One region of the Bacillus sp. SH7-1 genome, then DNA from elsewhere that is predicted to be linked to it. Evidence: riboswitches for the same ligand, from Rfam matches in the RefSeq annotation. Region 1 holds a riboswitch; each other region holds the start of a gene.
The links. A riboswitch is a leader RNA that binds a small molecule or an ion and turns the genes downstream of it on or off. The one in region 1 is predicted to bind thiamine pyrophosphate.
Positions count from the first base shown of each region.

Region 2: it holds a riboswitch for thiamine pyrophosphate, as region 1 does, so the genes downstream of both, thiC (phosphomethylpyrimidine synthase ThiC) here and thiM (hydroxyethylthiazole kinase) in region 1, are expected to answer to the same signal.
Region 3: it holds a riboswitch for thiamine pyrophosphate, as region 1 does, so the genes downstream of both, tenA (thiaminase II) here and thiM (hydroxyethylthiazole kinase) in region 1, are expected to answer to the same signal.

Region 1 is NZ_QNUD01000024.1:99,232-103,786, forward strand. It holds gene topB (DNA topoisomerase III) at 1-2,171, opposite strand, end outside; TPP riboswitch at 2,398-2,507, shown strand; gene thiM (hydroxyethylthiazole kinase) at 2,580-3,386, shown strand; gene thiE (thiamine phosphate synthase) at 3,403-4,062, shown strand; gene DN390_RS19780 (anaerobic C4-dicarboxylate transporter family protein) at 4,186-4,555, opposite strand, start outside.
Region 2 is NZ_QNUD01000003.1:204,086-208,640, forward strand. It holds gene DN390_RS01940 (arsenic transporter) at 1-202, shown strand, start outside; gene thiC (phosphomethylpyrimidine synthase ThiC) at 304-2,064, opposite strand; TPP riboswitch at 2,179-2,294, opposite strand; gene lldP (L-lactate permease) at 2,366-4,027, opposite strand; gene DN390_RS01955 (magnetosome magnetite crystal formation protein family) at 4,323-4,555, shown strand, end outside.
Region 3 is NZ_QNUD01000006.1:122,006-126,560, forward strand. It holds gene DN390_RS06220 (ABC transporter substrate-binding protein) at 1-108, opposite strand, end outside; gene DN390_RS06225 (ABC transporter permease) at 105-857, opposite strand; gene DN390_RS06230 (ABC transporter ATP-binding protein) at 857-1,606, opposite strand; gene tenA (thiaminase II) at 1,575-2,270, opposite strand; TPP riboswitch at 2,353-2,455, opposite strand; TPP riboswitch at 2,515-2,626, opposite strand; gene DN390_RS06240 (SH3 domain-containing protein) at 2,896-4,056, shown strand; gene DN390_RS06245 (hypothetical protein) at 4,062-4,400, shown strand.

The DNA of each region.
Region 1 (4,555 bases):
TTTAATGCTTCTGCGAACGGGTTATTTAATGGTTCTTCTTCTTTGTTCTGTTGTTTCATATATTTTTGAACGTCACGCTTATCAGCTTTGTTTCCAGATTCTTTTTTACGTCTCTCTTGGAATGTTGATAATTTCTCGCGATAGCCACATTTACATGCAAAGATTTGTCCTGCACCTTCGCCACGTAATTCTAATTTTTTCTTACACTGAGGACAACGGGCGTTTGTTGTACGGGATACATTTTTACGATGACCACATTCACGGTCTTGGCAAACGAGCATTTTTCCTTTTTTGCCGTTTACCTCTAGCATTGGTTTACCGCAGTCTGGACAAGACTTCGTTGAAATGTTGTCATGTTTATATTTTTTATCACTCGATTTAATTTCAGAAACAATTTCTTTCGTATAGTTCTTCATTTCTGAAATGAATACTTCTTTTTTCAGTTTACCCTTTGCAATTGCCTCAAGTTTTTGTTCCCACTCACCAGTTAGTGTAGGTGATTTTAACTCTTCTGGCACTAAATCAAGTAATTGACGGCCTTTTGAAGTAATGTGAATATCTTTACCACGTTTTTCAATTAAGAATGAATTGAATAGCTTATCGATAATATCAGCTCGTGTTGCTACAGTACCTAATCCACCAGTTGATTTTAATGTATCAGCAAGTTGTTTATTGTGCGTATCTATATATTTTGTAGGATTTTCCATTGCTGAAAGTAAAGTTGCTTCGTTAAAACGTGCAGGTGCTTTCGTTTGACCTGATGTTTGCATAATTAACTTTACAGTTAATGTATCGCCTTTTTCAATGCGAGGTAAAAGTTGCTCTTTTACGTCATCAGTTACATCATCATCTTCAAAGCGATTTTCATATACTTCTTTCCAACCGGCATGTAAAATTGTTTTTCCGCGTGCAATGAACGTTTCATTGTCGACTTTTGTGCGTAACGTTAGTTGCTCGTATTCGAATGCTGGGAATAAAACAGCTAAGAAACGTTTTACAACTAGATCATAAATTTTACGCTCTTTATCTGTGAAGGCTGAGAAGTTAACATATCCTTCTGTTGGAATAATTGCATGATGATCACTTACTTTACTATCATCAACAAATGATTTATTAGGCTTGATAGGCTTTTGTAATACTTTATGTGCTAAAGGACGGTATTCTCCGACGCCACACGCTTTTAGACGTTCTGGAAGTGTTCCAACGATATCAGATGAAATGTAACGTGAATCTGTACGAGGATACGTTAGCACTTTATGTTGTTCATATAACTTCTGCATAATGTTTAATGTTTCTTTAGCAGAATAACCAAACTTTTTATTTGCATCACGCTGTAATTCAGTTAAATCATAAAGACCAGGAGAGAATGATTTCTTCTGCTTTTTATCAATTTCCACAACAGTGGCATTTTGTTTATCTAGATTTTTTACAATATCATCAATTTTTTCTTTATTAAAACTACGGCTATTACCGTTTGCATCTTGCCAAGTTAGTTTTAATTGATTTGTTGTTTGAGCTTCAATGCCGTAGTAAGTTTGAGCTTTGAAGTTCTTTATTTCATCTTCACGATTAGCGATCATAGCGACAGTAGGTGTTTGTACACGGCCGCAATTCAGCTGGGCATTAAAGCGAGTCGTTAAAGCTCGAGTCGCGTTAAGACCGATATACCAGTCAGCTTCTGAACGCGCAACTGCTGAAGCATATAAATTGTCATATGCTTTACCTGGTTTTAAATTTGCGAAACCATCTTTAATTGCTTTATCAGTAACAGATGAAATCCATAGACGTTTGATTGGTTTGTTAACTCGAACCTTATCAATAATCCAACGAGCGACCAATTCTCCTTCACGGCCAGCGTCTGTTGCTACAATGATTTCATTTACATCTTTTCTAAGAAGCTGACTTTTTACAGCATTAAATTGTTTCCCTGTTTGTTTAATAACCGTTAATTTCAAACGTTCAGGTAGCATCGGTAAATCTTCTAAATTCCACTTTTTATATTTCACATCATAGTTTTCTGGATCAGCTAGTGTAACGAGATGTCCTAAAGCCCAAGTTACAATATATTTACTACCTTCAAGGTAGCCGTTTCCTTTTTTTTCGCACTTCAGTACACGCGCAATATCACGTGCAACGGAAGGTTTTTCAGCGATTACAACGCTTTTTGACATATTAAAAACATCCTTTCAAAATTCCATACGTTAACTATAGCATACATCTTCTTGAGATTCAGTTTCGCTCCATATTTGAGCTGTTTTTAGTGGAATGAACAAAACACTCACTGATTAAAGTTTCACTTGATTATGCTTATTGTTTTATAGGTTGCTTCTATATTAAATAGAAAAGTAAAGAACTTGTTATTTTACTAGAATAAGAGTAGACTTTGAAGTAGATGAATAATAAACACATGGGAGTTTGTGGATGCAAACTGAGAGTATGACTAATCCGTCATTGACCATTTGAACCTGTTGGATAATGCCAGCGTAGGGAGAGTGTAAAAGCACATGTTCAGGCACTTTGCGTACGCGCAAAGTGCCTTTTTGTGTATCTCCCATCACTATAGTTAGGGGATGAGAAGGATGAATATGAAAGAAATTAGCAAAGTAGTGGATTTGGTGAGAGAATCTAATCCGCTCGTTCATAATATTACAAATGTTGTTGTCACAAATTTTACAGCTAACGGTTTATTAGCATTAGGGGCATCACCTGTAATGGCGTATGCAAAAGAAGAAGTGGCAGAAATGGCTAGCATTGCTGGAGCATTAGTATTAAATATGGGAACACTTCGTCCGGAAGAAGTAGAAGCGATGTTACTTGCCGGTAAATCAGCAAATGTGAACAATGTACCAGTACTGTTTGATCCAGTTGGTGCAGGAGCAACGTCTTATCGAACAGAAGTTGCGAGACATATTCCGGCTGAAATCGAGTTAGCAATTATTCGCGGAAATGCAGCTGAAATAGCGAACGTTATTAATGAGAGATGGGAAATTAAAGGGGTAGACGCTGGTGCTGGAAATGGTAATGTCGTAAGTATTGCAAAGCAGGCAGCGGACGAATTGAATACAGTTGCGGTGATTACTGGAAAAGAAGATGTTGTTACAGATGGAGAGCGAACTATTGTTATTCGAAATGGTCACCCTATTTTGACGAAAGTTACGGGAACTGGTTGTTTACTAACTTCTGTAATAGGAGCATTTGTAGCGGTAGAAAAGGATTATGTAAAGGCAGCAGTAGCTGCATTAACGTTTTATGGTGTAGCCGCGGAACTAGCAGCTGCTAAGACAGTAGAGCAGGGACCTGGTAGTTTCCAAATTGAATTTTTAAATCAGTTAGCGAATACGACTTCGGGTGATATAGAGAAGTATGGGAAGATTGAGGTTATATAGTAAGGAGGGAAAATAAATGTCGCGTATTTCAAAGGCAGAAATGTCCAGGTTGTTATCAGTATATTTTATTATGGGAAGTAACAATTGTACGAAGGATCCACTGCAAGTATTGAGAGATGCACTTGAAGGCGGTATAACAATCTTTCAATTTCGTGAAAAGGGGGAAGGCGCTTTAACGGGAGAGAAACGTATTTGTTTCGCAAAAGAACTACAAGCAATTTGTAAGGAGTACGGTGTACCATTCATCGTAAATGATGATGTGGAACTAGCTCTCGAGTTAGATGCAGATGGCGTGCATGTTGGACAAGATGATGAAGGAATTACTTCTGTTCGTGAAAAAATGGGGGACAAAATTATCGGTGTATCTACACATACAATTGAAGAAGCACGCTGGGCAATTGAAAATGGAGCGGATTATTTAGGTGTTGGCCCTATTTTCCCAACGAGTACGAAAAAAGATACGAAAGCGGTGCAAGGAACGAAAGGTTTAGCTCATTTTAGAGAACAAGGAATTATAATACCGATTGTCGGGATTGGTGGCATTTCAATTGAAAATACCGCTTCGGTTATAGAGGCAGGTGCAGACGGTATTTCTGTTATTTCTGCCATTAGTTTAGCGGAATCTGCGTATGAAAGTACGAAGAAGCTAGCAGAGGAAGTAAGTAAGAGTTTATAGAGAAAGGGTACTTCACGCAAATAGTAAAGAATATAATGGAAGAATGGACAGTTAAAAATATTTAAACAAACGTTTGATTAAAAAAGCACAAACCCTTTAAAACTTTGGATTTGTGCTTTTTCTTTAAAACATAATTGAAATTAAGAGCATTCCAATTCCGATAGAAGTGAATGTTGCGATTAGGCCTGGAATCATAAAGCTATGATTTAAAACATATTTTCCAATGCCAGTTGTACCAGTACGATCAAAGTTAATGGCAGCAACGATTGTTCCATAGTTTGGAATGAAGAAGTATCCATTTACTGCAGGGAACATAGCGATTAGTAGTGCTGGTGGAATACCGAGTGATAATCCAAGAGGCATTAAAGCACGTACTGTTGCTGCTTGGCTATATAGTAAAATAGATAGAATGAATAATGCGATGGCAAATAGCCATGGTGCACTTGTTACTAGGTGCTGAATTGATCCTTGAATCATATTTAAGTTTCCGTTA
Region 2 (4,555 bases), on a different contig from region 1:
TATTATTGGTAGTGACATCGGTTCACTATTATTACCAATCGGTACGCTAGCTTCCCTCATTTGGATGTATATACTGAAACAAAACAAAATTAAAGTAAAATGGAAAGACTATTTAAGTGTATCCCTTATCGTTATTCCTCTCACAACAGTCGTCACATTATTCCTCTTATACTACTGGGTACACCTCTTCTTCACCCTATAAACGACAGAAGCCCCTTTTGCTACCGTCTTAGCAAAGGGGGCTTCTTCTATATTTAAGTTAGGTACTACATTGTGATCAATCAAGTAAAGAGGTGTAACGTGTTATTGGTATAAATGACTACCAGTGTCTTTAAATTCTTTCGCTTTCTCTTTCATCCCCTTTTCAATTGCTTCTGTCGTTTCTAAATCATTTTCTTTCGCATATTCACGAATATCATGTGAAATTCTCATACTACAAAACTTCGGTCCACACATGGAGCAGAAATGAGCCGTTTTCGCGCCTTCTGCTGGCAGTGTTTCATCGTGATACTCCATCGCACGCTCAGGATCTAAAGATAAATTAAATTGATCGCGCCAACGGAATTCAAAACGAGCTTTTGAAAGTGCATCATCACGCTGATGAGCTGTTTTGTGCCCTTTCGCAAGATCAGCTGCATGTGCAGCGATCTTGTACGTAATAACCCCCGTGCGAACATCATCTTTATTTGGCAATCCTAAATGTTCTTTCGGCGTTACATAACAAAGCATCGCCGTTCCAAACCAGCCAATCATCGCAGCTCCAATCGCCGATGTAATATGGTCATAACCTGGTGCAATATCTGTCGTTAACGGCCCAAGTGTATAGAACGGCGCACCCTGACAAATATCAAGCTCTTTTTCCATATTCTCTTTAATTAAATGCATCGGTACATGTCCAGGTCCTTCAATCATCACTTGCACATCATGTTTCCAAGCAATTTTCGTTAATTCACCAAGTGTTTCAAGCTCAGAGAATTGTGCCTCGTCATTTGCATCTGCAATCGAACCTGGACGTAATCCATCTCCAAGAGAGAACGAAACATCGTACTGCTTCATAATTTCACAAATCTCTTCAAAATGAGTATATAGGAAGTTTTCTTTATGATGGAATAAACACCACTGCGCCATAATCGAACCACCACGCGAAACGATACCTGTCGTACGCTTTGCCGTAATTGGAATGTAACGAAGTAATACACCAGCGTGAATCGTAAAGTAATCCACGCCTTGCTCCGCTTGCTCAATTAACGTATCACGATACACTTCCCACGTTAAATCTTCTGCAATTCCATTTACCTTTTCCAGCGCCTGATAAATCGGCACAGTTCCAACTGGTACAGGCGCATTACGAATAATCCACTCACGCGTCGTATGAATGTTTTTACCTGTAGATAAATCCATAATCGTATCTGCCCCCCAGCGAGTAGCCCACGTCATCTTCTCTACTTCTTCCGCAATAGAAGAAGATACAGCAGAGTTTCCGATATTTGCATTTACCTTCACGTGGAAATTACGCCCGATAATCATCGGTTCTGCTTCCGGATGATTAATATTCGCTGGTAAAATGGCACGACCTTCCGCAATTTCCTTACGAACAAACTCAGGCTCTACGCCTTCACGAATCGCAACGTATTCCATCTCAGACGTAATAATGCCATTACGCGCATAATGCATTTGCGTAACATTTGCACCTTGCTTCGCTCTAAGCGGCTGGCGATCCATTTGCGGGAAAATAGGTGTATGTTTCGAAGCCACTTTCACACCGTCATCCTCTGGTTTCACCTCGCGCCCTTCATATGCCTCTACATCCCCGCGCTCTAGAACCCAAGAGTGGCGCGGCGCCTGCAACCCCTTTTCCAGCTCCACTGTATACGCCGGATCCGTATAAGGACCGCTCGTATCATACACACGGATTGGTGGATTTGAGACGCCGTTCGTTTCGCTTTGTTCAATCTCACGCATCGGCACTTTCATACCTGCGCGTGGTCCATCCACATATACTTTCTTACTCCCTGGTAAACTCGATTTCAATTCAATTTGCTCAGCTGAAACAGATTGTTTCATAACCTTTGTTGCCTCCCCTGTTCGTGACAAGGACGAGATATGGCCAGCGTATGCCAAAATAAAAAGAGCCAGGTCCATAAAAAAATAAGGACCTGGCTCATAAAAGACATCATTATGTAAAGCCGTTAACTTCCCTACGCTGGTACGAGCCAGATCAGGTCCAAAGGGTTAAGAAGATCACGCGCTTCTCTCTCAGCCTACGCATACGTTAGGCACCCCTAGTTTATCACTGATTTAATTTTCAATACTTTCCCATCATACACGATAATCTGAAAAATGCAAAGTTTAATTCTTTTGCTTTTTACGGAATCATCCACGTTAAATAATATGCCTGTACATACGTCATAATACCAACAATAATTACGAAGAATAAACTATGCTTCACTGTAAAGCGGAATAAATCTGATTCTTTTCCAGCAAGTCCAACTGCCGCACAAGCAATCGCAATTGATTGCGGAGAAATCATTTTACCTGTTACACCGCCCGTTGTATTTGCTGCAACGAGAAGCACTTCAGATACGCCAACTTGTTGTGCTGTAATTGCTTGTAGATTTGAGAATAATGCATTCGCTGACGTATCGGAACCTGTTAAGAATACGCCAATCCAGCCTAGGAATGGTGAGAAGAACGGGAATAATCCGCCAGTTCCTGCTAGTGCTAACGCTAAAGTAGAAGATAGACCAGAATAGTTTGCGATAAATGCAAATCCTAATACGAATCCAATAGATAGAATTGGCATTTTTAATTCGCTTAACGTTTCTTTAAATGTCACTACTGCATCTTTTACATTCATTTTCAAAATAAACATGGAAATGATGCAAGCAATTAAAATCGCTGTTCCAGTTGCTGATAATACATCAAGCTTCAAAATCGCCTCATAAGGCGTCGGTTTATTTACGATTGGCTCTGCTTTCATTACCAAATTGTGCAATCCTGGAATTTCAAACTTAAATACAAGACTTTCTAACGCGCCTCCTGAAGCAAATAATGCTTTAAAGAAACTTTGGCTCCAAATGACTACCATAACCGTTAATACGATAAATGGAGACCATGCCTTCACTACCTTTCCAAACGTTAATTTCGGCATCGATGCTGCTGTCGTTGTTGCTGCTACTTCACTATTTGCTTGCCCGGATTGATAAATTTCTTTCGGTTGCCATACTTTTAAGAACAGCGCCAAACTAACTAAACTTACAAGTGCCGATGTAATATCCGGAAGTTCCGGCCCTAAAAATGTCGCTGTAATGAACTGTGTAATTGCAAATGAGCTACCTGCTACAAGTAAAGCAGGCCACGTTTGTCTTACCCCTTTCAACCCGTCCATTAAAAATACGATAAAGAATGGAACAAATAATGATAAGAACGGTAATTGATGTCCAGCCATTTGTCCGATTTTATGTGGATCAATACCTGTTACTTGTCCAGCAACGGTAATCGGAATTCCCATCGCTCCGAACGCTACTGGTGCCGTATTTGCAATCAAACAAAGACCCGCTGCATATAAAGGATTTAATCCAAGCCCTGCAAGAAGTGCTGCCGTAATCGCTACTGGTGCACCAAATCCTGCTGCCCCTTCTAAAAATGCTCCGAATGAAAAACCGATTAAAATAACGAGTAAACGATGGTCATTCGTAATGGATAATACAGATGCACGAATCACATCGAATTGACCTGTTTTCACAGAAATTTTATATAAAAATACCGACATAATGATAATCCAAGCAATTGGCCATAGTCCGTATAAGAAACCATATCCAGTCGCTGCCATCGCCATCGTGAACGGCATCTTATAAGCGAATAACGCCACTAAAATTGTAAGTACAACTGTAATAAATCCTGCCACATACCCCTTCATGCGGAAAACTGCTAAAGCTAAGAAAAAAAAGATAATCGGAATAAGTGCGACCGCTGCCGAAATCCAAATGTTTCCGAACGGATCATAAATTTGTGTCCATGTGTTCATTGTTCTCTCCCCCTAAAGAATCCCCTTTTAAATAGAATAACCTCATCAATAGACTATCAGGTCATCATACCTTTCAGCCTAAAAATAAAAAACGTTTAAGAAAACGTTTTCAATAACTTTCATTTATACTGTACCATAACAATTTCCATTTAAAAAGATTTTTTCGAAAATTTTATCATTTAACAAAAAATCTTACAAAATCGTCATGTTCCTGTAATGTTCATCGATAGAAAGCTTGCCAAGACTATTGCATAATAATAGTATAACAACAGATATTATTCATGAGGTGATATATATGAACGGAAACAAAATATTAGCTGCTTTATCATACTTTAGTGTACTATTTGCCCCTATCTTATTCCCTATTATCGTTTGGATTGTAGGCGATGCTGAAACAAAACCACATGCAAAACGTGCTCTATGGACACACATCATTCCAAGTATCGCTACATTCATCGGCGTAACTATTTTAGGAATTATGGGGCTTGGATCTGATCAAGCAGATGTAACACTTGGAATCGGTGCAAT
Region 3 (4,555 bases), on a different contig from region 1:
CGTTATTTCTTTTTCTTTTTTACTCTTATCTGATGCTGAATTACTAGAACATCCAGCAATCATTGCAACTAATAATGTAAACACAAAGATGCGTTTTAAAAATTTCATGAATGCTTCCTCCAACTAATGAATTTCTTTTCTAATACCGAAATAAGTATGACGAAGAAAATAGCTAATAATGATAACAATATAATAGGGGCAAATACACCTGCTCCGTCTAACTGCGTCATCATTCTCTTACTGAAATATCCTAGCCCCGCTTGTGCACCGAGCCATTCACCAATTGCCGCCCCAATTACACTAAGCGGAACTGCTATTTTTAAAGCTGAGAAAAAATAAGGAAGAGCAGACGGCAATTTTAATTTAAGAAAAACATCCTTTTTCGTTGCCCCATACGTAACTAAAAGCTCCTCCCATTCTTTTTTCGTACTGCGCAGTCCATCATACGTATTGACCGCAATTGGGAAAAACGTAATTAAAACCGTAACAACAACCTTACTCCAGATGGTATATCCAAACCATAAAACGAAAAGCGGAGCAAGCGCAGTAATAGGAATCGTTTGTGAGGCAACTAATAATGGATAAAATGCTCTCTCCATCCAATTACTCGCATTCATTAACATCGCTAGCCCTACCCCAAGTAGGATAGAAATAGCCACCCCTATTAAAACGACATATAATGTTGCCGGCAAATGAACCGTAAATAATATATCTTTTAGTTTCCATATTTTCATTACAATTGCAGATGGTGACGGTAAAATGTACATCTCATCTACAATTCTTGCGCCTATTTCCCACATGACAAGTAAAATACTAGAAAGTGTAAGGGCAGGTAAAAGTTCCTTCAACCGGTTCATCATACGAGTACCTGCCTTTGTAACATACTAAGAAGCTCATCTTTAAGCGCTAACACTTCAGGCTTATATAAATCTTTTCTTGTCCGGTTACGATCAAGCGGTACAATCTTCTCAGTTAAAGTAGTTATCGGTTGATTTTCTACAACGAAGATTCGATTAGAAAGAAATAATGCTTCTTCCACATCATGAGTGATAAATAAAATTGTTTTTTCCCACTCTTTCCATTGTTCAAACAGCCATTCTTGCAAAGATGCCTTCGTTAAAGCATCCAACGCGCTAAACGGTTCATCTAACAGCAATATCTCCCCGCCTGTTAATAAAGTTCTAATAAAAGATACGCGTTGTCTCATACCGCCAGATAAATCTTTCGGATATTTTGTCTCATACCCTTGTAAGCCAAATTTATGTAACAGTTCCTTTGCCTTTATTTGTGCTTCTTTCTTCTGTACACCTTGGCACTCTAGCGGCAGAGCTGCATTCTCAATAATCGTTCTCCATGGCAGGAGCATATCTTTTTGGGGCATATACCCTACAGGATGGCTCTTTGTTTCTGTCAGCTCTATCTGTCCCGTACTTGCTTCTTCTAAACCTGTAATAAGGCGAAATAAAGTACTTTTCCCGCATCCACTCGGTCCGATAATACTTACAAACTCTTTATCTTGTATAGAAGCATTTAATTCATTGATGATTGGCTTCTCATCATAATGAAAAGAAACATTATGAAACTGTAGTATGTTCTTGCTCCTCAAATCCCCACATCTCCTTACGATAGGACATATCCCAGAATAAATATTCAAATCGACTGGAATATAGGAAAATCTCCTCTAATCGATCTAGCTCTTTTCCAGACTTTCCAACTGCCATTTCATTTAATAAATCTATTAACCAAATACAAAGGTTACCGTATTCTTCAGAACTATATCCTTGAATCCACTCACCAAAGAACTCATGATCTCTTGCTCCAGGAATATCATTTAAACGCTTTCCAATTTCCCAGTAGCTCCACATACACGGAAGAAGTGCTGCTATTAATTCCGCAAGTGTGCCATTTTGAGATACAGACATCATGTAATTTGTATAAGCTAAATTTTTAGCAGATGGTTTGGCAGACTCTATCTCCTCTATAGAAATTCCAAGTCTTTTTGCATACTGTTTATGGATCGTCATTTCTCCATTTAATATTCCATCAATTTGTTCAGCAAATTTCCCCATTACTTGTGGATTCGTTGCCTTTACAACACCAATCGCATATAGCTTTGCATAATCTAACAAATATAAATAATCTTGGATAATATAATACTGAAACTTATCTTTTTCTAACGTGCCATCTCCCATACCTACTACAAACGGATGATTATGACTCATCTCCCAAACTGGTTGTACAGTTTCTAATAATCTATCGCAAAATTTCATTTCTCTATCCCCTTTCAATTCATATATCTAAATAAAAAACCACTTCTAAATAAGAAGTGGTTACAGCAAATAAAATTATAATTTATTCGTTGCTCCACTTCCCTTCGCTAGTATTACCTAGATCAGGTCTGTAAGGGTTAAGGATTATTCCTCTCTCAGCACAACAAGCACCCCTAGTGGTTTCAATATGAAATTTTTAAATAAAAAAGCCCCGTTTCTATACGCAAAGAAACGGGACTCATTATTAGTGTCCGAATTGCTTCCCTACGCTAGCATAATCTAGATCAGGTAATGAAAAGGATCAAAGGCTTACGGCCTACTCTCAGCTGGCAACACCAGCTCTCCTAGCAAACTATGAAATTATCACTGTCAGTATAACACCGTAATAAGACATCATCAACTGTTTTAATTTTCTCAATTGTCAACAAAATAACAAAACTATTTAATACTTATATTCTATCTTAGAAATTAATATCCTAATTAATTGGATAATAAGGAATCATTATCCTCAAAAAATTTATTTTTTTATTGATTTCATATTACATTTATGTGAATACACCCACTATATTATATCTTTATACTATAATAAAATTACAACTATACAACTAGAGGAGGTCTCTATTATATGAATATGAAAGCTACTGCTTTAACAGCAACTACTGTCGCAATTGCCTCTTTACTTCCTTCTATGGGAGAAACAACTGTACAAACAGCCAACGCTGAACAATTATCTAACGTGAAAACTGGATATGTCAAAGTCGATCAAGTAGCCTTACATACACAAGATAACGCAAATAGCTCATCAATTGATACAATTCGCTTTAATACGAAAGTGAATATACTTGAAACAACTAATGACTGGTATAAAGTATCTGTTAATAATAAAGCAGGTTACGTACAAAAAGATGCTATTCTACTAAAAAACAAACTTCAATCTAATAATCAATACATCGTTAATGCCAATGCATTAAACGTTCGTTCTGAACCTAATTTAGAATCTTCAATTTTAGATGTATTACCAAATGGGAAATTCGTTACCATTCAAGAAGAAAAAGGTGAGTGGTATAAAATTTTACATAATGGCAAAACAGGTTACGTACAAAAGGCATTCGTGTCTAATGGTTCACAGCCTTTAGTAAAAGGCATCACAGTTCAAAATAATACGAAATACACAGTTGCAACACCTAAACTTAATGTACGTAGCAATGCTAGTACAAGTAGTGCACTACTTGGTTCATTACAAAATGGTACACAAATACAAGTAGTGGAAACTGTCGGAACTTGGTATAAAATTCGTTTTGGCACAGGATACGGATATGTAGCAAAGCATTATGTGGTGCAAAATCAAACGCAATCACAAACTCAAACAGCTCAACCTACTTCCATTCCAGCAGTTTTCAAATTCCCTACTCAAGGAAGAATTAGCTCAACCTTTGATATGCGCTGGGAACAAATGCATTATGGGATAGATATTGCAGCTCAGGGTAATGTCTCTATCCAAGCTGCGGCTGCAGGTAAAGTTGTGAAATCATATTATTCAGCTAGCTATGGCAATGTTGTGTTCATCGCTCATCAACTAAACGGGAAACTATATACAACAGTCTATGCTCATATGAAAGATCGCACTGTACAAGCTGGCGATCAAGTACAAGCTGGACAATTAGTAGGTCATATGGGAAACACAGGTCATTCATACGGGCAACATCTTCATTTTGAATTACACAATGGAGAATGGAATTTTGAAAAAACAAATGCAGTAAACCCACTGCCATATTTAGTTAGGTAAATTGTATGCCACGCAATATCAATATACCTCTCTTAATTGAATACTTAGCCTTTTTAGGTTTAATCTGTTGTTTAATCATTTACAATACAAATACTGTATTTTTATCTATTATCATTGCTTTTGTCGCTTTAGAAATTATGATGGAATCCTTTCAAGTTCAACTAAAACAAAAAATTGCACATATTTATAATGCCATCTTTCTATTAAGTGCCCTAATAACAAATATTATTAGTAATGGTTTTTATTTATCTACCGTATTTCCTGTGTTCTTTATGGCTGTTTTACTATTCATAGCTAGATACATTCATGTCCCTAATAACAAAAAACACGAACAAGAAGCTTAGAAAGAGGAGACACTGTGTACCAATCTTTCAAAGATAATCCACTAAAATATATATTGAATTTATATAAAAAAATAAATACTTTTTTTGGTATACAAGGAAGCAATACGGCACAATTTCTCCTTTATGGAATGTTATTTCTCGTCTTAATTGCGTTC